Regions from separate parts of the Clostridium sp. JNZ X4-2 genome, predicted to be linked through region 1. Evidence: riboswitches for the same ligand, from Rfam matches in the RefSeq annotation. Region 1 holds a riboswitch; each other region holds the start of a gene.
The links. A riboswitch is a leader RNA that binds a small molecule or an ion and turns the genes downstream of it on or off. The one in region 1 is predicted to bind S-adenosylmethionine.
Positions count from the first base shown of each region.

Region 2: it holds a riboswitch for S-adenosylmethionine, as region 1 does, so the genes downstream of both, ACYUJ6_RS10800 (DUF2325 domain-containing protein) here and ACYUJ6_RS04315 (ABC transporter permease) in region 1, are expected to answer to the same signal.
Region 3: it holds a riboswitch for S-adenosylmethionine, as region 1 does, so the genes downstream of both, ACYUJ6_RS11640 (methionine ABC transporter ATP-binding protein) here and ACYUJ6_RS04315 (ABC transporter permease) in region 1, are expected to answer to the same signal.
Region 4: it holds a riboswitch for S-adenosylmethionine, as region 1 does, so the genes downstream of both, ACYUJ6_RS13295 (YbaK/EbsC family protein) here and ACYUJ6_RS04315 (ABC transporter permease) in region 1, are expected to answer to the same signal.

Region 1 covers NZ_CM142685.1:918,315-925,911, forward strand. The annotation lists gene ACYUJ6_RS04310 (transcriptional regulator) at 1-783, shown strand, start outside; SAM riboswitch class I at 828-934, shown strand; gene ACYUJ6_RS04315 (ABC transporter permease) at 1,320-2,108, shown strand; gene ACYUJ6_RS04320 (ABC transporter substrate-binding protein) at 2,154-3,143, shown strand; gene ACYUJ6_RS04325 (corrinoid protein) at 3,155-3,802, shown strand; gene ACYUJ6_RS04330 (uroporphyrinogen decarboxylase family protein) at 3,815-4,852, shown strand; gene ACYUJ6_RS04335 (ASKHA domain-containing protein) at 4,865-6,688, shown strand; gene ACYUJ6_RS04340 (MtaA/CmuA family methyltransferase) at 6,690-7,597, shown strand, end outside.
Region 2 covers NZ_CM142685.1:2,251,871-2,259,467, reverse strand. The annotation lists gene ACYUJ6_RS10825 (ABC transporter substrate-binding protein) at 1-139, shown strand, start outside; gene ACYUJ6_RS10820 (ABC transporter ATP-binding protein) at 136-963, shown strand; gene ACYUJ6_RS10815 (ABC transporter ATP-binding protein) at 929-1,891, shown strand; gene ACYUJ6_RS10810 (hypothetical protein) at 1,936-2,169, shown strand; gene ACYUJ6_RS10805 (EamA family transporter) at 2,145-2,435, shown strand; gene ACYUJ6_RS10800 (DUF2325 domain-containing protein) at 2,458-2,742, opposite strand; SAM riboswitch class I at 2,850-2,962, opposite strand; gene ACYUJ6_RS10795 (small, acid-soluble spore protein, alpha/beta type) at 3,193-3,372, shown strand; gene ACYUJ6_RS10790 (helix-turn-helix domain-containing protein) at 3,468-3,698, opposite strand; gene ACYUJ6_RS10785 (aspartyl-phosphate phosphatase Spo0E family protein) at 3,856-3,993, shown strand; gene ACYUJ6_RS10780 (hypothetical protein) at 4,023-4,151, shown strand; gene ACYUJ6_RS10775 (S8 family serine peptidase) at 4,244-5,470, shown strand; gene htpG (molecular chaperone HtpG) at 5,683-7,557, shown strand.
Region 3 covers NZ_CM142685.1:2,424,271-2,431,867, forward strand. The annotation lists gene ACYUJ6_RS11625 (nitrogenase component 1) at 1-1,362, opposite strand, end outside; gene ACYUJ6_RS11630 (MetQ/NlpA family ABC transporter substrate-binding protein) at 1,378-2,211, opposite strand; gene ACYUJ6_RS11635 (methionine ABC transporter permease) at 2,236-2,904, opposite strand; gene ACYUJ6_RS11640 (methionine ABC transporter ATP-binding protein) at 2,901-3,680, opposite strand; SAM riboswitch class I at 3,884-3,990, opposite strand; gene ACYUJ6_RS11645 (DUF4317 domain-containing protein) at 4,074-5,258, opposite strand; gene ACYUJ6_RS11650 (HesB-like protein) at 5,443-5,781, shown strand; gene ACYUJ6_RS11655 (FxLYD domain-containing protein) at 5,804-7,129, shown strand; gene ACYUJ6_RS11660 (S1C family serine protease) at 7,116-7,597, shown strand, end outside.
Region 4 covers NZ_CM142685.1:2,768,976-2,776,572, forward strand. The annotation lists gene ACYUJ6_RS13285 (DEAD/DEAH box helicase) at 1-348, shown strand, start outside; gene ACYUJ6_RS13290 (flavin reductase family protein) at 518-1,099, shown strand; gene ACYUJ6_RS13295 (YbaK/EbsC family protein) at 1,282-1,776, opposite strand; SAM riboswitch class I at 1,851-1,952, opposite strand; gene ACYUJ6_RS13300 (phosphoenolpyruvate carboxykinase) at 2,032-3,768, opposite strand; gene greA (transcription elongation factor GreA) at 3,939-4,403, opposite strand; gene ACYUJ6_RS13310 (YitT family protein) at 4,806-5,654, shown strand; gene ACYUJ6_RS13315 (undecaprenyl diphosphate synthase family protein) at 5,796-6,440, shown strand; gene ACYUJ6_RS13320 (CDIF630_02480 family spore surface protein) at 6,576-6,737, shown strand; gene nifJ (pyruvate:ferredoxin (flavodoxin) oxidoreductase) at 6,826-7,597, opposite strand, start outside.

The DNA.
Region 1 (7,597 bases):
TGCAGTACTTATGCACAGGTATCCATAGTGAACCTGAGAATGGAGATTTTTTATAAAAAAAGCTTTTATATTGATTTTAGCAGTTCCTGCAGTGAAGTCATAGAAAAAATTCTTCAGATTATGAAGAGTGTTTATGAGGAATTGAATTTGGAGTTTCTTCAGCTTGTAGGAATTGGACTTGCAATTGAGACCAATCTTTGGAGTGATGAAAATATAGGCAGGATACTTGAAGAAAAAATAGGGTGCAGTGTAATTAGTGAGAATTGTTCGAATTCTGCGGTTACTGCAGAGTATTTGTACGGAGCAGGGAGGCAATTCAAGAGTTTAGCTTATTTTGATTGTGGAGTTGGATTGAAACAGGCAGCAATTGTTCAGGGAAAAATTATAAGATCAGCGGGGGACAATGAATATGCATTTGAACATATGATCGAAAATATAAATGGCAGTATTGATTTTGACAAAGTGTATTTTAGTTATATAAAAAATAGTGTGCTGTCTCAAAAACTTCTTTTGGATGCTGCATCAAAATTGAGTAAAAGTATAGAATCCTATATAAATTTGCTGGATCTTGAATGTATTATATTAAGCGGATCTTTGGTGGATTTCCAAACGTTTTATGAAACATGTACACAGTATATTCCTAAAGGTATTTCAATAAAAAAGCACGGATATTTTAAAGAAAATGCAGTTTCAGTAGGCGCAGCAGCTTTTTTGCTGGAAAAATGTATTAATGATCAATATGATACAGATAATAAAAAATTTGTTGTTGACAAAGCATTTTAAAAGTTATATCATATACATAAATTAAAATTCAATAAATGCAAAATTTCTTATCAAGAGTGATGGAGGGACTGGCCCTATGATATCCGGCAACCTGAATATATTTATTATTCAATGGTGCTAATTCCAGCAGGTATACCCTGAAAGATGAGAGACGAGAGGATATGACTTCCTGTGGTTTCTCCACAGGAAGTTTTTTATTGTATTAATTAATTTGTACCGACTAGAAAACTAGAGGTCAAGTTGAATTTATTATAGGATATATAATCTATCTGTAATAAATTAAATTTGGCCTTTTATTGTTGTATAAATTTTATGAAATACCTCTTATATATAGTTAGATGTACTTTTTACCAAAGTAGGAAAAAGTATAAAATTATTAGCAATTCATTTAAAAATACATTGTAAGATCATACATACACCAAAATAGTAATATAAAATTATGGTAATTATTGATTGGAATAACTATATGGATAATTTTATAAAAGAATACAGCTGGAGTTTAATTTGTAAGAAATAATAACCAGGAGGAACACAGTATGAAGCATGATAGAAAAAAAATAAATCTAAAAAAAGCATCTCGAAATTTAACATCTATTATAGGTTTTTTAGCTATATGGGAAGTCTTGCCCAGAATTGGCATAGTGGACAGTGCATTATTGCCTCCTTTTTCAGAGGTTGTATCTTCACTTTATACTATTATTTTCGTAAAAGGAATACTTCTGGAGCATATAAAAATAAGCATCATACGCTCTCTGGAAGGATTAGGTCTGGCTATAGTGGTTGGTATCTCACTGGGTTTATTTATTGGGAGATTTAAGGTGGTAGAAGTATATATAAATCCTGTACTGCAGCTTTTTAGACAAACTTCTGCACTGGCATTGTTCCCTGTTTTTATAATATTTTTTGGAGTGGGTGAGACTTCCAAAGTACTAATTATATTTTGGGGATGTGTATGGCCTATGCTCATAAATACCATAGACGGTGTGAAAAGTACTCCCATACTGTTGATAAAAGCGGCCAAATCCATGGGATGCTCTTCTCTCCAGATTCTAAAAAAAGTTATATTGCCTGCGGCCTGCCCTTATATATTTACAGGACTAAAACTCAGCGCCAGCACGTCTATCATAATGCTGACTGCAGCAGAAATGCTGGGGGCCAACAAAGGATTGGGGTATTTTATATCATATTCCCAACAGACTTTTCAGATACCTTATGTATATGCCACTATAGCCGTCATATCAATTATAGGACTTATACTTACGTGGATTGTTACTTTGCTTGAAAAATTTATTTATTTCTGGAAGGAAGAAGAAACCACAGAATAGGTAAATTATTTAAATAAATTTCATAAAATCAAAGGAGGAATTAAAATGTTAAAGAAAAAAATTGTTTCACTAGGACTACTATTTGTAATGGCCACAGGACTTTTTACTGCTTGTGGAAATAAGCAGAATGTGTCCCAGAGCAAATCAAACAGCAAGGAATTATTTGAAATCAAGTATCCAAAGTTATTGTTCTCAGATCCTGTGTATATTGCAGATCAAAAGGGATTCTTCAAAGAACAGGGAATAAAAATAACATTTACAGGGACTGTATCCCAGGCTGATATGATTACGTCAGTTGCATCAGGTGCAAATACCTTTGGAGGGACAAGCGCTTCAAGCATCACTTTAGCCATTGCTAAAGGTGTGAAAATCAAGGCAGTTGCTGCTGGATGGGCCTCTACACCTAAAAATCCTTCTGTGGGCTATGTAGTGCGTGCTGATAGTCCCATAAAGAGTATTAAAGATTTAAAAGGCAAAAAAATAGCTACTACTCCTCATTCCTATCAGCTTTTAAATTTATTAGAGAAAGCGGGATTAAAGGAGAGTGATGTTACAGTGGTACCTTTGTCTTTTGACCAGGAAGAAGCTGCTCTCGTTGCAGGCAGTGTAGATGTAATAGAAGTCTTACCGCCATATCTCACTAAGATAGTAAAGACAGGAGTTGGCAGAATACTTATTGATGGAACCCAGGTGTCAGGAGAACAGAAAGGATGGCCCCAGCAGTTTACCAGTGCTGATTTTATAAAAAAGCATCCTGATATAGTGAAAAAATATACTACAGCTATTGCTAAAGCATGTGATTGGGCAAGAGCTAATCCTAAAGAAGCCGGAAAAATATTTGTAAAAGTATTTAACGTTCCGGATGAGTATGCAGATTATTATACCGCAGCGTATCCGGAACATGGACTTGTAAGTGAGAAGGATGCACAATTTTGGATTGACCAGTCCGTAAAATATGGTGATCTTAAGAAGGGCAGGCTTAAAACTTCTGATGTGTATACCAATGAATTTAACCCATATTATAAAAAAAATTAGGAGGATTATAGATGAGCAAAAAAGAAGAAATATTTAAAAAGCTTATAGCTTCCGTTGTTGATGGAGATGAAGAATTGGCAGGTGAGTCCGCTGGTAAAGCCATTGAGATTGGCATTGATCCAACAGAGGCTATAATCAAGGGGCTTGCTGAAGGGATGTCTGTAGTGGGAGATTATTTTGAAAGCCAGGAATATTTTCTTCCTGAAGTTATAATATCCGCTGATGCCTTTAAGGCAGGAGTTGATGTTTTGAAACCACACCTTAATTTGGAGAAAAGTGATAAACCGGCAAAGGTGGTTATAGGAACTGTTCAGGGAGACACCCATGACATCGGCAAAAATATAGTATCCATAATGCTTGGTGCATCAGGTTTTGAAATATATGATGTGGGAAGGGATGTGTCCCCTCAGGTGTTTGTAGATAAAGTTAAAGAGATAAATGCTGACATACTGGCGCTTTCGGCTCTTATGACCTCTTCCATGGTGAATATGAAGAAGGTAATAGAATTATTGAAGAAAGATAAAATAAGGGATAAAGTAAAAGTGATTATAGGAGGAGCCCCAATATCCCAGAGATATTGTGATCAAATTGGAGCAGATGGGTACTCTGTAGATGCAGTGGCAGCTATAAGAAAGGCCAAGAATCTTATAAATCAATAGGGGAGGATAAATATGAGTGAGTTAACTTCAAGGGAAAGGGTTCTGAGAGCTGTAAATTGGAAAGCTGTGGATAGACTTCCTGTATTTAGTGCAACGCTTTTGGCTCCTCAGATTATAAACAGAAATTTCAGTAGAGAGTTTTTGCTGGATTCAGAAGCATTGGCGGAAGTCTATTATAAGCAGTGGGAATATTTTAAATCTGATATAGTCATGCTTTCTGTTGCTACAGGAGAACATGAAGCCCTGGGTGCGGATATGTACTGGCCTAAGAATGACTATCCAATGATCAGAAATCCTATAATTAAGACTCATGCAGATGCAGATAACCTGAAAGTTCCTGATTTGAGAAAAAATGATTTGGTTCAGTCTATTCTAAAAGCAATAAGGATTATAAGAAAAAAAGTGGGAAATCACATTATGATAGGAAGTATAAGCGGAGGACCCTTTAATACTGCAGGCCTGCTTTTTGGAACGGAAAGTCTTATGAGCAATGTGAAAAAGGATCCGGAACTGGTGGATAAAGTGTGCAAAGTTGTGGTGGATGCATCCATACAATATGCCGAACTTCAGGTGGAAGCAGGAGCTGATCTTATATTCATGCCGGATGCAACTTCTTCTCCTTCCTGTCTATCCCCGGCTCAATACAGGGAAAGAGCTCTTCCGCATATAACAAGGTCAGTGCAGGGTTTTAAAAAGGCTGGAGCCATAGCTATGTATCATCCCTGCGGAGGGGAATATCCCATTATTGATCAGGTATCCCAAACAGGTGCAGATATTCTGTATTTCTCGGAATTGGTGGATTTAAGTGTATCCCAGAAAATATTTGTAGGAAGACACTGCGTAGCTGGAGGAGTGGATCCAAGTGGAACTTTGTTCCTTGGAAGTCCTGAAGAAGTAGATGAGAATGTGAGAAAGATAGTAGACAGTTTAAAGTTTAAAACCGGTGCTATAGTGATGCCAGGATGTGGACTGTCTCCCAATATACCTTTTGAAAATGTAAAGGCTATGGTGGATGCAGTAAAAAAATATGGAAAGGGAAAATTAAGGTAAGGAGAACATTTAATGGACAAAATTAAAATTCTATTTGAACCCATAGAAAAAGTAGTTTATGCAGATCCAGGAGAAAATTTGCTTCAGCTAGCTTTAAAAAATAATATTATCATAAATAATCCCTGTAACGGTAAGGGCATCTGTGGAAAATGCAGAGTAAAAATAAAAAGCAGGCATATATTACCTCCTACAGATAATGAAAGAAAATTTATACCTGAGACCTTGCTGGACAATGGTGTAAGATTAGCTTGTGGTATTAGGATATCAGGAGAGCTGGAGGTTGATATATCTAATAGTTATGAGAAGCAGGAAGATATACAGGTTCTTGAAACAGGAATGAAAGTTGACATTGGCATCAATCCATCCATAACAAAAGCTTATACTGAGCTGCCCAGGCCAAAACTTGACGATAACCGTACTTTGTTAAAGCGTTTTTCAGATACCGTGGGATATGACATTGATAAAAATTTTAATTTGGATATAATAAGGAATCTTCCAGAGGCCGTAGAGGAGGAATACAAGTTAACTGCAATATTGTACAATAATCATATAATAGGTGTAGAAACTGGAGATACATCAGGAAAAATCTACGGCGTGGCTGTAGATATAGGAACAACTACGGTGGTGGTTTCCATATTGGATATAAATACAGGAAAAGAAATTGGAACTGCAGCGGCGGCAAATTCGCAGCGTATTTATGGACAAGACGTAATATCCAGAATACAGTATGTGGAGAATGAAGAAAATTTATTCCAGCTCCAGGAACTTATAGTGAATCAGATAAACAACTTAATATTACAGGCGGCAGAAAAATCAGGAATTTCTCCGAAGAAAATATATGAAGTAGTTGTAGCTGCCAACAGCACTATGCTTCATCTGTTTCTTGGAGTCAAACCTCAGTCCATAGCTGTTTCGCCTTATACATCTGTTTTTAGAAAGGGATTTGAAGTGAAGGCTTCTTCTCTCAAGCTTAATAAGATTTCAGATTTCGGTATTGTATATATTATGCCCAGTGTTTCCAGCTATGTGGGAGCGGATATTGTTTCAGGTGTAATTGCTACAAAAATATCTGAAAGTAAAACTCCAAGTCTTTTGGTGGATATAGGAACCAATGGAGAAATAGTATTTGGCTCTAAGGATGGAATGGTGGCATGCTCCTGTGCTGCAGGACCAGCTCTTGAAGGAATGAATATAAGCTGCGGCAGTATAGCCATAGATGGAGCGGTAGAAAAGATTAAAATTGAAAAGGGCAGTATAGATTTAAAAGTCATTGGAGATACATATCCTAAAAGTATATGTGGAAGTGGAATTATAGATGTAATTTCACAATTTATAAAAAACTCCATTATTGAGTTAAATGGGAGATTTTCAAGAAAAATAAGTGAGGAGTATAAATCCAGTTTAAAAGCCAATGGGGAAAAGAGATTTTCTTTAATCAAAGATGACAGTGTGTATATAACACAAAAAGACATAAGACAGGTCCAACTTGCCAAAGGAGCTATTCTGTCTGCAATTCATGTTTTATTTAAAGAAATAAATATAGGATATGAAAAAGTTGATAAAGTGTATATTGCCGGGGCATTCGGGAAGCACCTCAGTTTGAAGAGTATTATACAAATTGGCCTCATGCCGGTGGAATTTGCAGAAAAAGTAGTTTTTGTAGGAAATACATCAAAGATGGGAGCAGTAAAATGTCTTTTAAATAAAGAATATAAGGCTAAAGCTGAGCTTGTTCTGGATAAGACTAAATATTTTGAACTTTCTGTTTATAAAGGATACGATAGACTTTTTATGGAAGATATGGCATTTCCAGCACCGTTGAAGGAGGAGATATAATATGTTTACACCTAAAGAAAGACTTAGGGCTGCAATAAATGGAAAAGAAGTTGACAGGCCTCCGGTTATATGTCCTGGAGGAATGATGAATTCCGCTATTGTGGATGTTATAAAAAACAGTGGAGTGAGTTTGCCGGAAGCCCATTGTGATTCCGAATTGATGGCTGATCTGGCATTTCAAATTCAAAATCAGACAGGATTTGAAAATTTTGGTATACCATTTTGTATGACTGTAGAGGCTGAAAGTAATGGCAGCAAGGTTGATTTTGGAGATATAGAATGTGAACCCAAGATTGTAAAAGAAAGGTTCCCAGACAGTAAAAGTGTAATATTTGAAGACATTGGTGAACTTTTGAAAAGGGGAAGGGTTCCAGTAGTTGTGAAGGCAGCCAGAAAATTATCCCGGGAACATCCTGATATTCCTGTAATAGTTACCCTTACTGGTCCCATAAGTTATGCTTCATCTATAGTTAAGCCCATGGCATTTTTTAAAGATCTCAGGAAAGATTCTGAAAACAGCTGCAAGGTGCTTGAGTATGTAGTAGAATTTTTAAAAGGTTTTATAACTCTTGCTGTTGAAAATGGAGCTGATGTTATTGCCTTTGCGGATCCTACTGCTACAGGTGAGATTCTTGGGCCTAAGATGTTTGAGAAATATGTGGTAAGGTATATGCCACAAGTGGTTTTAAAAGCTCATGATTTAGGTGCAAAGACCATACTTCACATTTGTGGGGATGTAAAACCTGTAAGACATCTTCTACCCGAAATTGGAGCGGATTTAATAAGCACCGATGCGGTGGTAAGTCTTTTCAAGCTGAAAAAGGAGTTTCCGGGAATCAAAACCATGGGTAATCTGAGTACCTTTCTTCTAAATGATGGACCCATTGATAAAATTAAAATTGGGACGAA
Region 2 (7,597 bases), 1.3 Mb from region 1:
GAAAAGATTGCTGGAGGATAATTCCAATATATTTTTAGTTACGCCAATGCTTAATCTGGTAAGCAAGAGTAATGTGAGAGGGCTGACAATGTATCCTGTTGATTATTATCTGCTTAACAGCAGTGTGAGTATAAAATGACAAGTAAAAGTATATTGGATATAAAAAATATATCTATAAAATACGGAGAACAGGCACCTGTGGTGGAAAATTTAAGCATGACAGTTAAAAATAAAGAAATAGTTGGAATTGTAGGTGAAAGCGGCAGTGGAAAATCCACGATTATAAGGGCTGTACTTGGACTTTTGCCTGCAGGAGCAGCTGTTTCCTCAGGAAATATAATTTTTAAAAATGAAGATATTTTCAATTATTCTGAAAGAAAATGGAGAGAAATACGGGGAAACAGAATGGCAGTGATATTTCAGGATTCAGGCGAATTTTTGACTCCTGTAAAAAAAGTAGGGAATCAATTTGTAGAAACTATAAGGAGTCATTTTCGTATTTCAAAAAAAGAGGCTTTTGATAAAGCTGTTTTCATGATAAAAAAAATGGACATGGCAGATGCAGCTGCTGTAATGAATTCATATCCCTTTCAGCTGAGCGGCGGTATGAAACAGAGGGTTGCCATAGCCATGGCCATGGTTATGAAACCTGAACTTCTTCTGGCAGATGAACCTACCAGCGCTTTGGATGTAACTGTTCAGGCCCAGGTTGTGAAGCAGATGGCTGAACTCAGAAAGAATTTTAATACAAGCATAGTGCTGGTTACCCATAACCTGGGAGTAGCAGCTTATATATGCGATAAAATAGGAGTAATGCAGGAAGGAAGGCTGGTGGAGTGGGGAACTAAGGATCAGGTGATAAATAATCCAAGAAACAAGTATACTATGGAATTATTATCGGCGGTACCTGAATTGGAGGGATGCGATTTTGGAGGAAAAGAAGCAGCCTATACTGGAGATTGAAAATCTTACAAAACAATTTGAAATGGAGGATAAAAGAAAGCTGACTGCAGTGAATGATGTTAGTTTGAAATTGTATAGGGGAGAGTGCCTGGGACTGGTTGGAGAAAGCGGCTGCGGTAAAAGTACTCTGGCCGATATGATGGTTCATCTTGAAGAACCTACTTCTGGAAAGATTATTTTTAAAAAGCAGGATATTACAAATTTAAGAGGAGAAAAATTGAGGCAGAACAGGAGGAAAATTCAGATGATATTTCAAAACATCTCTGAGACCTTCAATCCCCGGATGAAGGTCTGGGAAACCATAGTTGAGCCTCTTTTGAATTTTAAACTCATAGATAAGCACAGTGCCCGTAAAAAAGCGGCAAAGCTTCTTGAAACAGTTGGCATGAGTGAAAATTTTGCAGATAGATATCCCCATCAGCTTAGCGGAGGACAGCGGCAGAGAGTGGCAATAGCAAGGGCGGTATCCTTAAAACCTGAAATTATAGTATGTGATGAAGTCACTTCAGCCCTGGATGTTTCCGTACAAAAGCAGGTTCTTTCTCTCCTTGCGGATCTGCAGAGGAAAGAAAAATTGTCCTACATTTTTATCTGTCATGATCTGGCAGTGGTAAAAAATATAAGTCATAGGGTTGTGGTTATGTATCTTGGAAAAATTGTTGAAATTATTGACAGCTGCAAACTCACTTCAAGTGCATGCCATCCTTATACAAAAGCCCTGCTGTCATCCGTGCTGTCTGTTAAAAAAGCTGATAACAGCAGAATAGAAATAATTAAAGGTGAGCCGCCAAGTCCTTCTTGTCTACCTCCAGGATGCAGTTTCAGCTCCAGGTGTGAAAGATGCGGTGATGTATGTTTGAAAGAAAAGCCTGAATTAAAAGTAATAGGAAAAAGTCATTTAGTGGCTTGTCACTTATTTGATAAATAATGTATAGGCTGCGTACATATTAGGGAAGAAAGGAGTTTTGTTTTATGCAAACAGTAAGAGCAGGAAACATGTCTGCTAAAACAGGAGAAAAGATATCAGAATATGTAAATGTGAAAGGAACAGAAATAGACCTTCCGGTTACAATTATTTGCGGGGAAAAAGAGGGAAAAACTGTGTTTATCTCCGGAGGTGTGCATAATGCAGAATATGGAGGAATAGAGACAGCTATCGAGCTGGCCTCTGAGATTTTGCCCTGTCAATTGACGGGAAATCTTTAGGTGGAAGTTTAATCTTTGTATCACCTAGGTGTGGAATCCTGCTGCTTTATATGGCACTTTTGTCTTCGGTATCACTGGTAATATGGTCGGCTTTGTATAAATACAACAAGGTCTGCAGAATAGCTGTATACAGTTTTATGATACCTGTGTTTGGAGTCATATTATCGGCCATTTTACTTGGAGATTCCATATTGAAGGTGAAGACTCCGGGAGCATTGGTTTTAGCCTGTATTGGTATATGGATTGTTAATGGTAATGAAAATTAATATGGAATTATACTCAGAATATCTATTTCTTCATGTAAATATTTATATTTTTATATATATTTGACCAAGAATGCTTGCAAAACATTACTGTAACATTATTTCGTTTTGAGCGCTCTTTTACTATTTCAGCCATGTTGTGTCCTATGTAATCTGTAAGAACCATTACTAAATCCATATTTGATGGAATAATTATTTTTCTGTCACCCTTTTTTCTCCCAGTTACATGTATTATTTTATTAAATCCATTTTCTCTTAACTTGTTTTTTATGCTTGCAATTCTGTCTCCGCCCACTACTAAAATCCCCATTAGTTATACCTCCAATTTGCATTTTATTTTTATAATATAATTAAAAAAGCTATTTTCCTTTAATAAGAAAAATAGCTTTTGATAACAATTTTTTAAAATTAGCATTTTTCTTATCTTTCAAAGTGATCCAATTCACTTTGCAGGAATTAACACCGGTACATATAATATGTCCGGTTGTCGGGTTTCAAAGGGCCAGTCCCTCCACCGCTCTTGATAAGAGAACATTATTAAATTATATAAATTTTATTGTACTACAATGTGATTCACAGTGCAAATAAATATTGAAAATTATTTTTACCAATACAGATTTCATGATGTTTAAAATGATGGTGAGGGAAAAGTGGACTAAAGGGATGAATTAGGAATTTTACAAATTCTCATAATAATACTATGAATTTCTATTATATGCTTCTTTGAAATGTATAAACTAATATAGAGGAGATGATATTTATGTCTAGAAGAAATAAAATACTGGTTCCGGAAGCTAGAATTGGTATGGAAAAATTAAAAATAGAAGCAGCCAGGGAACTGGCTGAAAAGAACAGAGATCCTAATGCAGTAAATAATTTTTCCATAGGCGGACAGATGGTTAAAAAAATGGTTGAAAAATATGAAAAAAAATTAAAATAATATTAAAAGCCCGTCCCAAGAGGATAGGGCTTTTTAACTTCATTCAATTTATTTATAAATGTGAATCAAGTCAGCTGGAAAATAATTTTGATTTTTCAGTTACCTTCCATTGTTTTTTCAATGTTTAAAATAAAATCACTGGCTTTTATATCTAAACTTTTGCAGATTCTAAAAATGATATTTAAAGTAGGATTTCGCTTCTGGCGCTCGATCATGCTTATATAAGTTCTATCAATATTACATTTGTGAGCAAGATCTTCCTGTGATAATCCACATTTTATTCTGCGGTTTTTTAAAGTTATAGCAAGTGCACTTTCTAATGTCACGTAAACCACCTCTCAAATTTAATTTTAAAAAAAATGTTGCAAATTGTCATCATACTATAGTCTACAGCAGAGAATTTTTGTGATATAATTTAAAAGTGTTTTGAATTATAAGCTTTAATTTGTTATTTATTAAGAAAGGCGGTTTGAAATTTACGTGATGGATGATAAGGTAAACGATTTAAGAGAGAGATTGCATAAATTAATTGAGGAAAAGGCAGATTACAGGGAAATATTAAAGGTAAGCCAAAAATTAGATAAATATATAAATCAAGTCCTGAAAAGTACAAGCAGTTAATTATATAAAAAAGCGGAGATCTGCCTTTTTTGAGGTATAGGCAGATAGTGAATGTACTGGATTCAGCAGCAGGCAGCGGACTTGTCAAAAATAATGTTAAAATAGTGAAAGGCCTCATCTCAAAAAGATGGGGCTATATTTCAAATATAATATCTTAATCAAATCTTAATGGGTTTGATAAGTGTTTCTTTAAAAATAAATACTACAATTTAATTATAATGAAAATTAAAAAAATAAGGAGATATTTTACATGAAGAAAAAATATAAAATTTTAATTATAGTATTTATATTGTTTATTGTGGGTATGGTATCTTTAAATGTATTGAGAAAGCCCAACACGGCATTAAATAAAGGAACTGCTGGAATTGCTGTAAAAGTGACGCCAGCAGATTGGAAGGTTAGAAAATTAGATAAACTGCCACAGTTAACCTCAAGTTTTAAAAACAGTAAAGTAATGGATTTACGTTCAAAGGATCTATCAGAAGCTGATATTGGTGGGAAGGAAAAAGAACTTTTAAATTCAAGTTTTGATAGTAAAACAAAATGGCCCCAAAATATCACATCAGTTTTTTTACCTGAAAAAATTATGTCATTAGGGAAAAATCCAGGACTTGGGATAAGGACTGTCCATAATTTGGGAGTAAATGGGAAAAATATTGGTATTGCAATAATAGATCAGCGTCTTCTTGTAAATCATGATGAATATAAAGATAATGTAAAATCTTATGAAGAGCTCCATTGTGGACGTGAGACTTCAATGCATGGAGCTGCAGTAGCTTCAATAGCTGTTGGTAAAAAAACGGGTATTGCTCCAAAATCTGATTTGTATTATATAGGGCAAGATCCTATTGATATATGCCAAAAATCAAAAGCCAATTTTAATTACACTGCTCATGCCATAAACAGAATAATAGAACTCAATAAAAAATTACCTCGAGGTAAAAAGATAAGGGTTATTTCCATTTCAATAGGATGGGGCTCAAGAGATGTGGGTTATAATGAAGTGGTAAAAGCGGTGGACAGGGCCAAAGAAGAAAATATATTTGTAGTTTCATCATCACTTAAAGATACTTATGGATTTAAATTTAATGGGCTTGGAAGAAACCCTCTGTCTGATCCTGATGCTTCTTCATCTTATACTCCAGGTTTATTCTGGCAGAACGAATATTATGAAGGAAAATATAATTTGAATAATACATTGCTTATTCCCATGGATTCAAGATGTACAGCAAGTCCAACAGGATACAAGGATTATGTTTTCTACAGGGAGGGTGGTTGGAGTTGGTCAATTCCTTATATAGCGGGTATTTATGCTCTTTCTTGTGAAGTGAAGCCGAGTATAACTCCCGATGAATTTTGGAGGACAGCACTAAAAACCGGAAGTACCGTTAAATTTGGTAAAAATAGTAAATTATGTAGTTCAGCTAAGATAATTAATCCGCTAAAATTGATTCAAAGTTTAAAAAACAATTCATGAGAATTTTCTATGTTATAATCCTGATAAATAAATTCAGTAGATAAATTTACAAAAACATATTGACAAAGGCAGAATTATTGCTAAAATAAAATTAGCACTCAAGTGATATAAGTGCTAACAAAAAACATTTAAATACTTATCAACTCAAGTATTATTTAAGTTAATACATATTAGATATATTAGATATAATTGAATTGAAAGGAAATGATAGAATGGCTGTAAAAGAATTTAAGGCAGAATCAAAAAGACTGCTTGATTTAATGGTTAACTCAATTTACACAAATAAAGAAATATTTTTAAGGGAACTTATATCAAATGCCAGTGATGCAATTGACAAGAGTTATTATAGGTCACTTGTTGACGAAAATGTCAGTTTCAACAAGGATGATTTCTATATCAGAATTACTGCGGATAAAGAAAAAAGAACACTTGCAATTACCGATACAGGTATAGGTATGACAGAGGAGGAACTTGAAAATAATCTTGGAACTATTGCAGAAAGCGGTTCTTTTGCATTTAAAAGTCAAAATGATATAAAAGACGGAGTGGATATCATAGGTCAATTTGGAGTTGGATTTTATTCTGCTTTCATGGTATCTGATGTAGTAACTGTAAAAAGTCGTTCCATTAATTCGGATAAGGCATATAAATGGGAATCAAAAGGTGCAGATGGATATAATATTGAGCCTTGTGAAAAGGAAACCGCAGGTACTGAAATTATATTAAAGATTAAAGAAAATACTGAAGATGAAAAGTATGATCAGTTTCTAGATGAATATAAAATCAAATCATTGGTTAAAAAGTATTCTGATTTTATAAAGTATCCAATTAAGATGATGGTAAAGAAAAGCAGACCTAAAAAGGATAATGACAAGGAGCAGGAAGATTATTTTGAGGATGAAACTTTAAATAGTATGGTACCTATCTGGAGAAAAAATAAAAATGAATTGAAACCTGAGGATTACGATCAATTCTATATGGATAAGCATTTTGGTTATGACAAACCTCTCAGGGTGATACACTCAAGTGTTGAAGGAGTGGTAAGTTATAGAACTTTGCTTTTCATTCCGGCCAGGGCACCTTATGATTTTTATACAAAGGAATTTGAAAAAGGATTGGAGCTTTATTCAAATGGCGTTTTGATAATGGAAAAATGTGCTGACTTATTGCCGGATTATTTTAGCTTTGTGCAGGGTCTTGTGGACTCAGCAGATCTTTCACTTAATATTTCCAGAGAACTTCTTCAGCATGACAGGCAGCTTAAATTTATTGCAAAAAAAATAAAGGATAAAATAAAAGATGAACTTCTTTTGATGTTTAAAAATGATCGAGAGAAATATATTGAATTTTATACCAGCTTTGGAAAACAGCTTAAATATGGAGTTTATTCTGACTTCGGAGCTAACAAGGAAGTGCTGCAGGATTTACTGATGTTTTATTCTTCTACGGAGAAAAAGCTTGTAAGTCTTGATGAATATGTTTCACGTATGAAAGAGGATCAAAAGTATATATACTATGCAGCCGGTGAAAACATAGAAAAAATTGAGAAATTACCTCAAACTGAACTGGTTAAAGATAAGAGTTTTGAAATATTATATTTTACTGATGATGTGGATGAATTTGCAATTAAAATGCTTGCAAAATATAAGGAAAAAGAATTTAAATCTGTTTCCAGCAAAGATTTGGGTTTTGATTCCGATGATAAGGAAAGTAAAAAAGAAACTGAGGAAAACAAGCAGCTGTTTGATTTTATGAAAGAGGTGCTAAAAGATAAAGTTAAAGAGGTCAGGGCATCCAATAGATTGAAAACCCATCCTGTCTGCCTTGCAAATGAAGGGGAAGTGTCTATTGAAATGGAAAAGGTACTTAATATGATGCCAAATAATCAAAATATCAAAGCAGATAAAATCTTGGAAGTAAATACTAACCATGAGATGTTCAAGGCAATTAAAAAAGCATATGCAGAAGATAAAGACAAATTAAAAATGTATTCCAATCTGCTGTATAACCAGGCACTCCTAATTGAAGGACTTCCTGTAGAGGATCCCGTGCAATTTGCAAATGATGTGTGCTGCTTAATTAAATAATTTATAATTCAATGTTACAGGCTTTGCTTTTATGGCAAAG
Region 3 (7,597 bases), 1.5 Mb from region 1:
CAGTACATCCACTATTTTATTTCCATAATTTATCAGGCCTTCATATCCTAAGCCAAACTGCTCATCCCCCATCAAAAATGTGGGTATTCCCAATTTAGGTCCCCAGGAAGACATTCCTCCATGACGTGCCACCAATAAATCTGGTTTTAATCTATTCAATATATTTACCAATTCAAAAGGCTGTTTATTGCAGATATTAAAATTTTTCACATCTCCATAATTTTCAACAACATACCCTAAGCTGTCGCTTTTGGGATCCATATTGTCATAACAGGGATCATGGTGAAATATAGCCGCACCTACTACTTCCATATGGAGATCTTTAAGAAGAGCTATTAAACTGTGCCCATGAGCTGCTCCAGCTGTGACATATACTCTTTTTCCCTTTAATTTGCTCCTAAGCTCTTCAAGCTCATGGGCAATTTTGTCTTTTTGGGACTTTATAAGTTTCTCAACTTCTTTTTCTCTATGAGTAACTTTACCAAGTTCCCTAAACCACATATCAGCACCTTTAATACCATAGGCTGGCGGAGCTTTAACTTCAGGCACGCCATATTCCTGTTCCAATCCAGCTGCCAAATATGTCCCCAGTGTAGGACATATTTGTACTGTAGCTGCAGCTTCAGATATTCCTTCCAGTTGAGCTATAGTTGAAAAAGGTACAATGTAATTGGGCTTTAACCCTATTTGTTCAAATAAATCCGTAAATATATCACTTCCCCAAAAATTAATTACATTTACCATATCTTCTCTTCTTTTAACTGGTGGTTTGACTATTTTCCGCAGGATACCATGGTATGCAGCATCAAAACCTGTTGTCCAAATTCTGGATCTAAATCCTTCACAGGCCACAAATACTACAGGTATACCCAATTTTTTTTCTGCTTCATCAGTTACCTCCTCTACATCATCTCCAATAATTCCAGATGCACAGGAAGTAGTTACAAAAATTGCTTTAGGTTTAAATCTTTTGTAAGCTTCTTCTATGGTCTTTTCCAGTTTGAAGATTCCACCATATACCATATCTTTTTCCTTCAAATTGGTATTTAACAGCCTTGCATTTTTTAAAGGCAGTTTCCTCTTTCTCTGTCCTACTCTATTTGTAAAATTATAATCCTGGAAGTCAGCTGAACACCCTATTGGAGCATGGTTTATTACTACTGCATCCTGTATCATAACCAATTGGCATAATGCATTTCCCGAACTGCACCCCAGGCATTGGCTAAAACTTCTTCTCTTTTCACATAACTTCCCACTTTTGGATTTACTGCATAATTCCTTAGCACTTCCGCCAAATCCCGTAATTGAACCCAACCTGGATTCTCTTATTTCAACTTCCGGAGATTTTATATTAATACTCAACCTTATACCTCCCCCTTAAAAAGCCGGCACTACTGCAACCCCGTATTTTTTCTTTATAAAATTTCTCACGTCCTCTGAATTAAGTTTTTTTACTATTTCTTTTATTTCCTTCTTATTTTCATCGCCTTTTCTCACTACAATAAGATTGGCATAGGGTGATTTGCTGTCCTCTCTAAATAATGCTTTATTAGGATCCATTTTTGCCTCAAGCACAAGATTTGTATTTATTATGGAACCATCTACATCCGGCAGTACCCTAGGAAGCTGAGCTGCATCAACTTCTATAAACTGTAGATTTTTAGGATTATCTACAATATCCGAAGGTGTAGCACTATAGTTAGCTATTCCAGATTTTAATTTAATTAACCCCTGCTCCTGAAGAAGTTCCAAAGCCCTGTATTCATTGGATGGGTTATTAGGTATTGCAATTTTGGCACCACTTTTGAGCTCATTTTTAGACTTGATTTTATTAGAATAAAAACCTATTGGCTCCACATGAACTTTTCCAGCTACTGCAAAATTATATCCTTTTTCTTTAGCTACAGACTCCAGATAAGGCAGGTGCTGGAAATAATTCGCATCTATCTGTTTTTCCTGCAAAGCTGGATTCAATTGATCCTCATCATCCAGTACTACAACATCCAAATTTATTCCTTCTTTTGCCAGAGCGGGTTTTATGTGGTTCAATATTTCCGCATGGGGCACTGCTGCAGCTCCTATCTTCACTGTAACACTCTTGCTCTTATGGCTTGAACTGCTTGTACTCTTTGAATCAGCACCGCTTCCACAGCCTGAAAACAATCCTACAACCAACACCAGTATCAATGATATTACACTTTTCTTTTTCATATTAATTCATCTCCCTTAAAATAATCAATCAAATTTATATCTTTTTTTATTTACATATCTGGAAATATGATCTCCTGAAAATTGTATAAATTGTACCAGAAAAATTAATAGTATAACTGTAGCCGCCATAATGTCTTTACGAAATCTCTCATAACCAAAACGTATTGCCAGGCTTCCCAATCCTCCTGCTCCTATAGCACCAGCCACGGCAGTAAATTCAATAATGGATATAATTGAAATCGTAATCCCCCTTATAAGTGAGGGCAGTGCTTCTGGTATTAAAACTTTTAATATAATCTGAAATGGTTTTGCTCCTACAGCCAAAGCTGCTTCAATTTTTCCCCATTCTACTTCTTCTATTGATGTTTCAATAATTCTAGCTAAAAAAGGTGCTATTCCTATGGATATTGGAACAATAGCCGCCTTCATACCCAGGGTAGTTTCTACTATCAATCTGGCTAATGGCAACAAGACCACAATTAATATTATAGAAGGAAGGGATCTTATTGCATTTACTATAGCAGCCAATACTTTATTTAATTTTTCATGCTCTAAAATATGTCCTTTTTTAGTAACAACCAGAATAATTCCAAGGGGCAGCCCGATGAGCAGTGCTATGCAGCCAGCTATAATTACCATTTCTATGGTTTCCGACAATCCTTTTAGAATCAGCATTTTAAAATCATCAGTCATATTACCTCACCTCCAGGATAATTGGAACTCACACTGAGACTTCTCATTATTTTAACAAACTTTTTAGCAGTATCACTTTTAGGATTTAAAAATACTGAATTTGTGCTTCCTGTTTCCACAATCTTACCTTCTTCAATTACTGCCATATTATTGCATATATATTTAATAACATCCAACTCATGGGTTATAAGCAGAATAGTTAAATTAAGTTTTTTATTTATATCCCTTAAAAGCTCCAATATGGAATAAGTAGTCTGAGGATCTAATGCAGAAGTAGCTTCATCACTTAATAACACATCTGGTTTATTGGCCAGTGCCCTGGCTATACCCACTCTCTGTTTCTGACCTCCGCTTAATTGGGCAGGATAAGAATCCACCTTGTCACTCAGCTCTACTAAACTCAATATTTCATGCACTCTGTTTTTTATCTTTTGTTCAGGATAACCGGATATCTTTAGAGGAAAAGCTACGTTCTTATATACAGTCATTGAATCAAACAAGTTAAAATCTTGAAATATTATTCCAATTTTTTTTCTAGCTTCTCTAAGTTGGTTTTTATCCATAGCAGTAATATCTTTGCCTCCAATGAGTACAGTACCTGTAGTTGGTTCCTCAAGCCTGTTCAAGCAGCGTATCATTGTAGATTTTCCAGCTCCGCTAAAGCCTATTATTCCAAAAATATCTCCTTTCTCCACTTCAAGGTTTATATCTTTTAGTACTTGAATTTTACCTTTAGGCGTACTAAAGGTTTTACTTAAATTTTGTACACTTATCATAATAATTTCCTTCCTCCTTTCCTTTTAATAATTGCCTATATGTCATCTCTCTTCAATCAAAATAAATTTTGCCAAAACAAAAAGAGACTAAATCTTATAAATCAGAATTTAGTCTCCAGTTTTTCTGGTGAACCTTTAAAATTTATATTTAATTAAATTATAAAAAACTCAGAGGAAACCCCTGAGTTTATATTCTCATGATTACCTCATCTCTCAGCTATAACAGGCTGCAGGAATTAGCACCAATGCATTAGTAAATACTGGTTGCTGGGCTTCATAGGGCCTTTCCCTCCACCTCTCTTAATAAGTTTATTCAATATTTAATATTATGACAATCAGTATATCAGCAATACTAAACATTGTCAATAAATTTTTTACTGAAAAATTGAAAATTTAGATATAATCTTCTATTTCCTCAGTCTCCAGATTAAGTCCATTTACAACCATATCTTCTTTCAGTTCTATTAATAGACATTTTCTGCCCTTTTTATCCACTACCTGCCTTACACTGCCCAAGTCCTGTGGTTTTATGGTTATGCTTGTATTTTCATTCTCAATCTTTATGGATTTGCTTTTAAAATCCGGAACTACATTTCTGGCTTTAAACTCATAATCTTCTCCGCATACTTCCTGAAAAGCATTTTTAATAGATTCTGTACTTTCTACACCACTTTCTCCCATAACTTTTGTAACTTCATTCATATCTAAGGTTGGTTCTTCTTCTGTGTCTTCTTCATCAAGCTTTTCATTTATTTTTTCATATATGTCCTGCATAACATCCGGTTTTATTTTGCCTCCTACTGCGCTGCCCAATATGGCATTAAAATTTTCTTTTTCTTCTACTGCTGTAGGTTTTATGGTACAATCCAGTACCTTCTCTACAAAAGTTCCATTAATTTGTTTGGCCTTTGAAGAATAATATATTATCTTATTTACATCTACATACTGAGATGTAAAACTTGGAAACATAAATCCATCCAGGGGGGAATTTAAATTTATGATCATATCCAATGCAGAGTTTGGCTTGAATTTCATTTCAGTATAGTCAAATTTTAATACCTTTTTAGGAATTTCCACTTTATTTACACTACATAATAAAAATTCTACAGCCTGCACATAATCTTCTATGTCACTGTCTCCTTCATCCTCACTTTTTTTATTACTGCTGTAATACTCCGCTTTTATAAAATTTATCACTACATCTGTATCGTAAGTATAATTCTCAGATATTTTATCCACTACTTTATCTCCAAATTCAGCTATACTCTCCTTGGAATTTAAAGCATTATACAATATATGCTGGGTATTTTCACTGTCATCCGGATTTTTTTCCATTTCCATTGCTCTAAAATTCAATTCAAATATTTTGGAATCCAGGGAACCTGTGAGCACCTTCTTAAAATTATTTAAATAAAGTTCTCTTTTCTCTATTTCCATCATTTCAAAATGCTCCAATTCCCTAGTTATTATTTCTCCATTATCTTTTTTTAAATATACGCTGTAGACCTCTTTAATAGGCAGCTTATAGCTTCCCAATTTAAATTCCTTCCTTATATTTGCCAAATCTTTTTTATTCATGTTTACATCTCCGCTCTATGTAATTATGTAATTCTATCTTATACATACTTATTTTAACAAAATATAATAATATTTGCTATAAATAAATTTCTATAGTACAAATATAAAATTTTTGATACAATACATATAAAGTATGTTTATGTACTTGCAAAAAAATAAATTATTATATAAGAGAGGGTTTTATATGAATTTTATAAAAATAAGTGATATAGCCTATAGTGAATTCAAAAAGTTTTTAACTGAAAACAATATAACTTGTGATGTAATAAGAATCTATTTAGAAGGCATGTCCTGTCATGGTCCCCGTTTTAACATAAGTGTGGACAATAAAACTGATAATGACTTAATTCAACAGGTAAAGGATATAAACTTTATAGTAGATAAGAATTTATTTGTACAATTCAGTGGTTTCATATTCCTTTGTGGAAGTGAAAATGGCCTTGGGGATGGAAAGTTCACTATAGCACCTGTATTTAATCCTAATGTTTCAAATTGTGAAAGCTGTCATGGATGTGAAAATTAATAATTTTAAGGAGAATGACCCAATGTTTTGTTATAAATGCGGAGCTAGAATTTCCAGTGAAGCTTTATTTTGTGAAAAATGTGGAGCCAATTTAAAAGATAATATTAAAGAGGAAAATTCAAATGGAAGCACCATTCAAGTTCACAACATACGGCAGGTCCTGAAACAAAACATAGAAAAGGATCAGGTGAATGCTCTAACTCCAGATAAATCAAATAACAATGTAACAGATTCTAATTCAAGTATAAAAGATAAAAATAAAGCTTGCCGTAAAATTCCTTTTTATAAAAACATAAATATAGCCATGCCCCTTTTATCTGCAGTAATTACTGCAGGTTTAACCTGTACCTATTATTTCTATCAGGTTTCGCTTTCAAAAAATATAGAAAAGAATAGGGTAACTGCTGAAAACATGGCACTTCAAGGTAATATATCCGGTGCTTATCCAATAATAGACAAAGCTTTAAGCTTACGTCCAAATAATGAAACTTTAAAAGCAGATAAAAAGTTTTTACAGGATGGTGAAATTGTAAACTCCCATATAAATGCTCTAGACAATTACATAAAGGAAAAAGATTACAATAAAGCTTTAAATGAACTGGATGAGACCAGTAATTTAATATCAGACAAAGCTGGAGCTTTTTATTCCCTATTAAATAAAAACATAGACAATAAAAAGATGAGTATAACTGTACTACAGATAAAAAACGAAATGAATAATAAAAGCAGTATAGAGGATTTGGCTGAACTCCTCAATAAAATATCCAATTACAATGTAAAAGAAGCCAGTGAAACTGCTTCGGAACTGAGAAAGAGAATAAGCAGCATAGCTTATGATACTGCAAACGAATACTTGAAGAAAAATGATTTTACTTCTGCCCTTGAAACCTTAAACAAGGGTATTACCTATAATCCAAATGACAAGAAATTAATTAATTTTAAACAGATTATAATATCCGAAAAAAATTCTTTTGAAGCAGCTGAACAAACCAGGCTTCAAAACGCCCTGGCCTCAGCAGCCATGGAAGATAAAAATAACAAGACCAATGCAGTAGAAGTAACTTCCGCTTCCACTGCTGTAAACAAATATGGGGATTTTGTAATAAAGGGAAATATTAAAAATATAGCTACAAAGCCAATAAGTTCAGTTCAAATATACTATACCATATATGATTCCAACAACACTGAACTTGGAAGTGACTCTACTTACGTATATCCTAACCATCTGGATATAAATGATACAGGTGAATTTGAGAATACAGAATATGGGTTATCAAAAGGCCATCATATTAAAATTACAAATATAACCTGGGTTTTGCCACAGGAGGACAATTATGAAAATAAATAGAAATTTTATAATCTCCCTTCTTATAACAATAACCCTTGTAGTATTTGGTGCTGCTGCATGTATAATTATACATAAAAATATAAGTCTTAAATCCTCTAGAAGTTCATCTAAATTAGGAGATGTGGCTGAAGCGCTAAGTGCTCCTAAGCCCAAAAATTTAAAGGCAATAATACATGAAAATCAAAAACTGGTTGTATCCCTGGAAGTAAAAAACGGCAGCGAAAATATAACCGGTTCTGGCTTTTTATATGATACAAAAGGAGATATAGTAACCAATGCACACGTGGTGAACAATGGATCTTCCATAACCATAAAAATGGCTGATACTACAACATATAAAGGTAAACTTATAGGTAAAAGCGAAATCACAGACGTGGCTTTAGTCAGAGTTGATAACTTAAGAGGAAAAAGCCCTATGAAGATTTTGAAAAACAAAAAGGCTGACATAGGAGATGAAATAATAGCTCT
Region 4 (7,597 bases), 1.7 Mb from region 1:
GATGAGGAATATAATTTAGTAGATGTAGCTGCTGCCCTTATGAAAATAATTTTCGAGAAGGAATTAAGTTTTAATTACAAGGAAAATTCCATAAGTACAGAGGATGAAAACATAAGATTATTCTTTTCCATAGGAAGAATGGATAATATAACTCCAAGAAAATTATTGAAATTTATAACTGAAACCTCTTCAGTGGAAGCTTATGAAATAGGTGATATAGATATATTAAATAAATTTACTTTTATAAACATACCGGAAAGATTCGGAAATATCATACTAAAGAAATCCAATGGTAAAAGACTTCAAGGAAGAAGAGTTTCTGTAGAACTGGCAAAAAGTAAAAAATAATTTTCACTTTACTTTTCTCAGATTAATTTACCTCATAGTGACTAAATCAAGGCCCTATAAATACCATGAAATACGTCCAATGGTTCCTAGGGCTTTTTGCTTATTGTATAGCATTTATAGAAAATACATCATAAACATAAAATGTGTATAAAACAAGTGGAGGCTACATATGAATAAATTAAATTTTAAAGGCAGTGCAATGTTAAACCCTACTCCAGTAGTTCTTGTTACTTCTAAGAACAAATCCAGCAAACTAAATATTTTTACAGTTGGATGGATAAGCACTGTCTGCACCAGAGAGCCAATCATCTCCATGGGAATAAGACCTGAAAGGCTTTCTTATGAATATATTAAGACAAGTGGAGAATGTGTCATAAATCTTCCTGCAAAAGATATGGTTAAGATTGTAGACTATTGTGGTGTTATTTCCGGAAGGACAGAAGATAAAATCAAACACTTTAACCTGCAGCTTAATAAAGGTGTATCCATTTCTACTCCTTCGTTACAAAAATCTCCAATAGCTTTAGAATGTAAAGTAAAATCAGTTACACCTCTTGGAACCCATGACTTATTCCTGCTTAAAGTTTTAAATGTTAAAATAGATGAAAATTTATTGGATTCAAATGGCAAAATACATTTTGACAAGGCAAATCTTATCTGTTACAGCCACGGAGAATATTATAGTTTGAATTCAAAATCACTTGGCTCTTTTGGTTATTCAATTAGGAAGAAAAATAAAGCCCCAAGATAAGGACTTTTATTTAAGCTTTGAAAAATAATAATGCACACACAGTTATAGTTGCCCCGGTTGAATAAGCATTAAATCAATTTATGCTCTGGAACATTTTTATTGGGCAAAGCTGTATTACAGACATGACTACCATGGGAAAACTTAATACCTAAACAGAATTCCCTCACAAACAATATAGGGCTTTAATCCTGACTGTCAATTTGTTTAGAACACATATTACCTTCGCAAACATCTATCCACTGCCCATTGACTAAATTGCTGATTGTTTCAGGCTCTATTTTAAGAGCAAATTCCTTTGAACCAGCAGCAGGGTATACGTATTGAAAATCTTTTATAGACTCATCCAAATATACTTTAATAGGATTTTTTAATCCAAAAGGACATAGTCCTCCTACAGGATGACCTGTAACCTCCAACACTTCATCGTGATTCAGCATCTTCGCCTTGGTTTTAAAAAAGTTTTTAAATTTTTTGTTGCTGACTCTCAAATCACCCCTCATGACTATTACTATATCTTCATCTTTAAGCTTGAATGCCAATGTTTTTGCTATATATTTAGGATCTGTATGTATGGTTTCTGCAGCCTGCTGTACTGTGGCTCCACTATGTGGAAGCTTAAATACAGGATTTTCAATACCCCTATCTAAAAAATAATTAACTACACTTTCTACACTCATCTTCAATTCCTCCAATTTTTTTAAATAAAAAATCTCCTTATAGATAAGCTATAAGAAGATTTACGTACTTCTATATCTTATCTTCCAGGTATTACCTGCTGGAATTAGCACCTTAAAATATAATTTTAGGTTGCTGGACATCATAGGGCCAGTCCCTCAGTCTCTCGCGATAAGAATTGTGATATTTAATTATATAAAGAATATCAAAACATTAACTTTTTGTCAACTTATGTTTTTGATAAATCACAATATTTTTTACAGATTTTTTATTTCTTCCAATAGTTTTAAAGCAGCCTTTTTAGGTCCTTCCTTTTCTCTGCCGCTTATACCTAGACAGGTTCTAAGCTGACCCACCTTTATACCTGACTTAAAAAACTCATCCAGATATCTTCGCAATATTTTATCTGTTTCCTCTTTCTTTTGTACGGGTCCAAATGGATTGGCAAAATAAGTCCCCACAAGTCCTTTTTCAGTAGTAGTTCCCTTGGCAATTCTCTTTCCAGCCCTAAACACTCCTATGGCTTCATCTGTAGATTTAAAAAATTCCAGTTCATCACCATCTTCATAATTGTTTGCATATAAAAATAAATCTATAGGATATCCCTTTGTAATCTCTGTATAACTGGCAACTGGAATAACCAGTCTGGCATTTATCTTGTCGGGATTCATAAATATACTTCTGTCTATCTGTCTAAATGCATATCCCGTATCCAAGTCGTCCAGCCTTACAAAAGCTCCTATTTCAGTGCCATAGGCCAATGGTTTATTATCCTCTTTAATTTTAACCGTACCCATATCATCAAAAACTACAGTCATATCACTTATATAATCTTCTCCCAATTCCCTAAATGCCTCCAGGCTTTCTGATTTCCCAGCACCGCTGTCTCCCATTATAATTATGTTAGCTGTCTTATTATCCTTTGTTACTATATTTACCATAGCTCCATGTATTGGCAAATATCCTTTCTTTATCATTATAAGATTATGAAGGGTCAACGTCATTTTCTTCATATAACCAAAATAATCTATATCTTCACTGTAATTTACATATCCAAGCATTATGCCGTTTTCTGCGTCATCGTAAAAAATAGTTCTTATATCTTCACAATTATCCCTAGCCCCAAACACATAAATTATATCCGGCTTCTTTCCTCTATATTCTTCTTCACTTGCCATTTCAAATAAATTACACAATGTAACCCCATGGGCCATAAAATCCCTGTGAAAATATATATATGCCAAGAGACTCCCAACCTTTGCCGGATAACAAAACCAGTGATTTGGATTTAAAGAACATCCTGCTAGAGGATTGGATTCACATTCACTAAAAAATCCATCTCTTTTATTTTTTCCTGGGTAAATTATAAAAGGAGGATCTAATATTATAGATTGAATAAAGGGTATCTGGTTAAGACATCTATAATCTTCCGGACATGGCCATGCTATATTATTCAATATTAACCCGGCATTTCCACCTGCAGGAAGCTGCCTGTACACCTGAGGTTTATGTCCCAGTACGCTTTCCTCTATCTTTCTATAAGTATCCAATATCAATTGTGAGAATTCATTATTGGCTTCTATAAAGCTTACATTTTCAAGCCCCTCTCCAATTTTATTATTCTGTACAATAGTATACCTTTCTAGTTTTCTCCAGAACCCATATAAATCTTCGATAAATAATATAAATTCATCCCTGTTTTCCAGCAGAATCTTGTAACTTTTATCAAGTTTTAATACTTCTTCTCCCTTCAAGACCATTAGAAGCTTAAACATGGTAATTACTGTATTTAACATTTCTCCATCATCTTTAAAGTCTATATTTCTACAAATATATTTATAAATATTTGTATCTTTATTCTTTATCTTCATAAAGTAATCCTTTAAAACACGTTTAAAAACATTGCTGTCAAATAGCTTTTCTGCAGTATTACAATATTTAGCTGTAAAATTCACCATAACTTTACCATTATTTAAATAAAATTCTTTTTCCATAATGAGCCCCCTATAGATTTATCTTTTTTAACAAATATATAATAAAGTTTTATCACTTTTAAATTAATTAATCAATATTTTAAAACTTGAAATCCAAAGTTTTAAGTTTTTTTCATATATAATTTTGAGTAAAAAAAATACTCCGCCAGATAAAATATCCAGCGAAATATTTATAAAAGCTTTTCTACTTCAACATCATAGTTTCCGTCCGGAGATACAACCGTTGCTCTCTCCCCTACCTTCAGCCTAAATAAAACCTTACCCAGAGGTGATTCTATACTTATCTTCATTTTCTTTACATCTGATTCTACAGAACTTACAAGGGTAACTTGTTCAACTTCATCTACATCACAAAATTTTACTTCTGCCGTCTTATTTATATCGAACACATCTTCATCCTGTGAGCTCTCTATTATTACAGCATTTTTAAGTTGATTTTCCAGTTCCTGTATTCTGGTTTCAGTCATGGACTGATCATCTTTAGCTGCACTATAATCAGCATTTTCACTAAGATCTCCCTGTGCACGGGCAGCTTTCAATGCCGCTTTTATTTCTACCCTTTTAACTGTTTTTAAATATTCCAACTCCTGCTCAAGCTTTTTTTTACCTGATTCCGTCAAAATTACATCTTGCATAAACAATTCACCTACTATTCTAAATTTTCTATAATGTCATTATAAAATTCGTCAATTTATATAAATTTAATACATTTATATATTAATTGTTTTACTACCTTATTATAATATTACTAATTGAATAATACAACCCAAACAAGAAAAACTCAAGACTAATGGTATATTCAGATGAAAAATTTGTAATAATTTATTCCCTTCAAAGTAATATTAAAAACATATTGACATAATAATATTTACCATTATATAATATTATTAGAAACATCTTAAAAGACGTATATGCAGTATTTATAATTTGTATGTATGAGAGCATATAAATCTAAGAGAACCTTACTTGGATTTCATATGCTTTTTTTGGTGGATAAACTTAAAATTCAATAATAATTATATAAAGGGGACTAATTTATGAAGATAAAGCTAAAAAACATTTTTTTCATGTTAATGGGAACATTTTTAGTAGCCTTTGGAACTTATTTTTTTCTAGCTCCAAACCACATCGCAGCTGGTGGCACAAGCGGCATTGCCATAATTATAAACAGTGTATTTCCAAACCTCCCCATAGGCTTATTGATGATGGGAATGGAAGGTATATTATTCACCATAGGGATTATAATAATCGGACCCGTATTTGGTGGTAAGACCATATTTTGCAGCTTCTCTATATCTGCGCTGATTCTATTGCTTGAAAAAATATACCCTAATATAAAACCCTTTAGCAGTGATATTTTGATACAACTTATACTTGGCATATTGATATGTGGAATGGGGATGGGTATAGTATTTAATCTTAATGCTTCCACTGGCGGGACAGATATAATTGCAAAAATAATAAATAAATATACAAAAATAAGCATAGGTAAATCCGTATTGATAGCTGACATAACAGTAACTATAGCTGCCACTATAATACTTGGAATAAATAAAGGAATGTATGCAATTCTAGGGGTAATATTAAATTCTACTATAATCGACAAAGTTATAATAAGTTTAAATTCTTACAAACAAGTTGCCATAATAAGTAATAACGGAAAAAATATAAAAGATTATATTGTAAATGAATTGGAAAGAAGTGCAACTATTTATTATGCTAAAGGGGCTTACAAAAATGACAAAAAGGAAGTCATAACCACAATTTTAGATAGAAAACAATTTTTAAAATTAAAAGACTATATAAAAACTTTGGATGATAAAACTTTTATCACTGTAAATGATATAAATGAAGTATTAGGAGAAGGTTTCAGCAGTATAATATAAAAAATATCTCAAAAGATAATTAATAACTTTTGAGATATTTTCTACACTTTATTTCAGGATAATTTATTTTATATATTTTAGAATACTAATTTAAACTATTGGCAATAATCTAAATTAGTATTAAATAAAGGGGATATATGTATGACATTGCCAAACCACATAGGTATAATTCCAGATGGAAACAGACGATGGGCTGTAAAAAATAAACTTGGAAAAGAAAAAGGTTACAATTTCGGCTTAAATCCTGGTATAAAATTATTTAAATTATGTGAAAAATTAGGAATAAAAGAATTGACTTATTATGGCTTTACCACAGACAACACAAAAAGACCGCCAGTTCAAAGGAAGGCCTTTACTGAAGCCTGTATAAAAGCCGTGAAAATGCTTTCTAAAGAGAATGTTTCTCTGTTGGTAGTGGGGAATGTCAATTCTGCCATGTTTCCCAAAGCTCTTCTGCCATATACAGTCAGAAAAAATTTGGGTTGTGGCGGTATACGGCTTAATTTTCTGGTGAACTATGGTTGGGAATGGGATCTGGGAAAAACAGTGAATTCTCAACCTACAAACAGACATTCTATTATTTCAAGCTTGAACTCCCATGACATATCAAAAGTGGATCTAATAATACGATGGGGCGGCAGAAGAAGACTCAGCGGTTTTTTACCTGTTCAATCGGTATATTCGGATTTCTATATAATAGATGATTACTGGCCTGATTTTAAAAGTGAACATCTTATGCAGGCTCTTAAGTGGTATAATCATCAGGATATAACTCTTGGCGGTTAATGATTTTACAATTTTATACCCGTATTATCCACAAAATTTTCCCGGGTAATATAGCTAAACTCTTTATTATATGGGAAGATTTTTCACTTATATATTATAGTTTTTGTAAAATACTAAAGTTGAGGTGATAAAACTATGTTAAAAAGCAAAAAAAATCATAAAGAAAAGATCATAGAAAATCACGAGACTGCTTCCTGGGCAAATATCACCGAAACCAAACCGGTTTCCAAGGTACCTATCCCAAGTAGAGATGAAACTAAAAACTCAAAAGAATGGGTAGATACTAATGAAAAATGAGATATTGCAGATATATATATAACTGATAGTTATATTATAGATTGAGAATTGAGGATCACTTATAATACAGTGATCCTCAATTTTTAATCTAATATTGTATTTGGGATAGTTTTTTGTATATGTCATACCTATCCATAGCATTTTTTTCTGACAATTTAAACAACTCATCTGCTTTTTCTGGAAATATATTTTTAATAGATGAGAATCTTATTTCTCCCTCTATATATTCCCTGAAAGATAATTTGGGGGGTTGAGAATCTAAGACAAAAGGATTTTTATTTTCCAGCTTCAGCAGAGGGTTAAATCTGTATAAATGCCAATATCCGGATTCCACAGCTTTTTTCTCCTCAGCCATACTGGTTCCCATACCAGTTTTTATACCGTGATTTATACATGGAGCATAGGCTATTATAAGTGAAGGTCCTCTATAATTTTCAGCTTCTGTTATAACTTTTAGTGCATGATTCATGTTTGCGCCCATAGAAATTTGTGCCACATATACATATCCATAACTCATTGCCATAAGCCCTAAATCTTTCTTTTTCAGGATTTTACCCGAAGCTGCAAACTTTGCCACGGCACCAGTCTGGGTTGCCTTGGATGATTGCCCTCCTGTATTTGAATACACCTCCGTATCCATTACAAACATGTTTACATCCTCCCCTGAGGCCAATACATGGTCTACACCTCCAAATCCAATGTCATAGGCCCAGCCATCTCCGCCTATTATCCATTGAGATTTTTTTACCAGGTAATCCTTTTTATCCATTACCTCCCTTAATACAGGATCTTTTATATAATCATGAGCTTCAATAGCCTTTACTACTTTTTCTGAAGCTATCTTAGACAAGCTTCCGTCT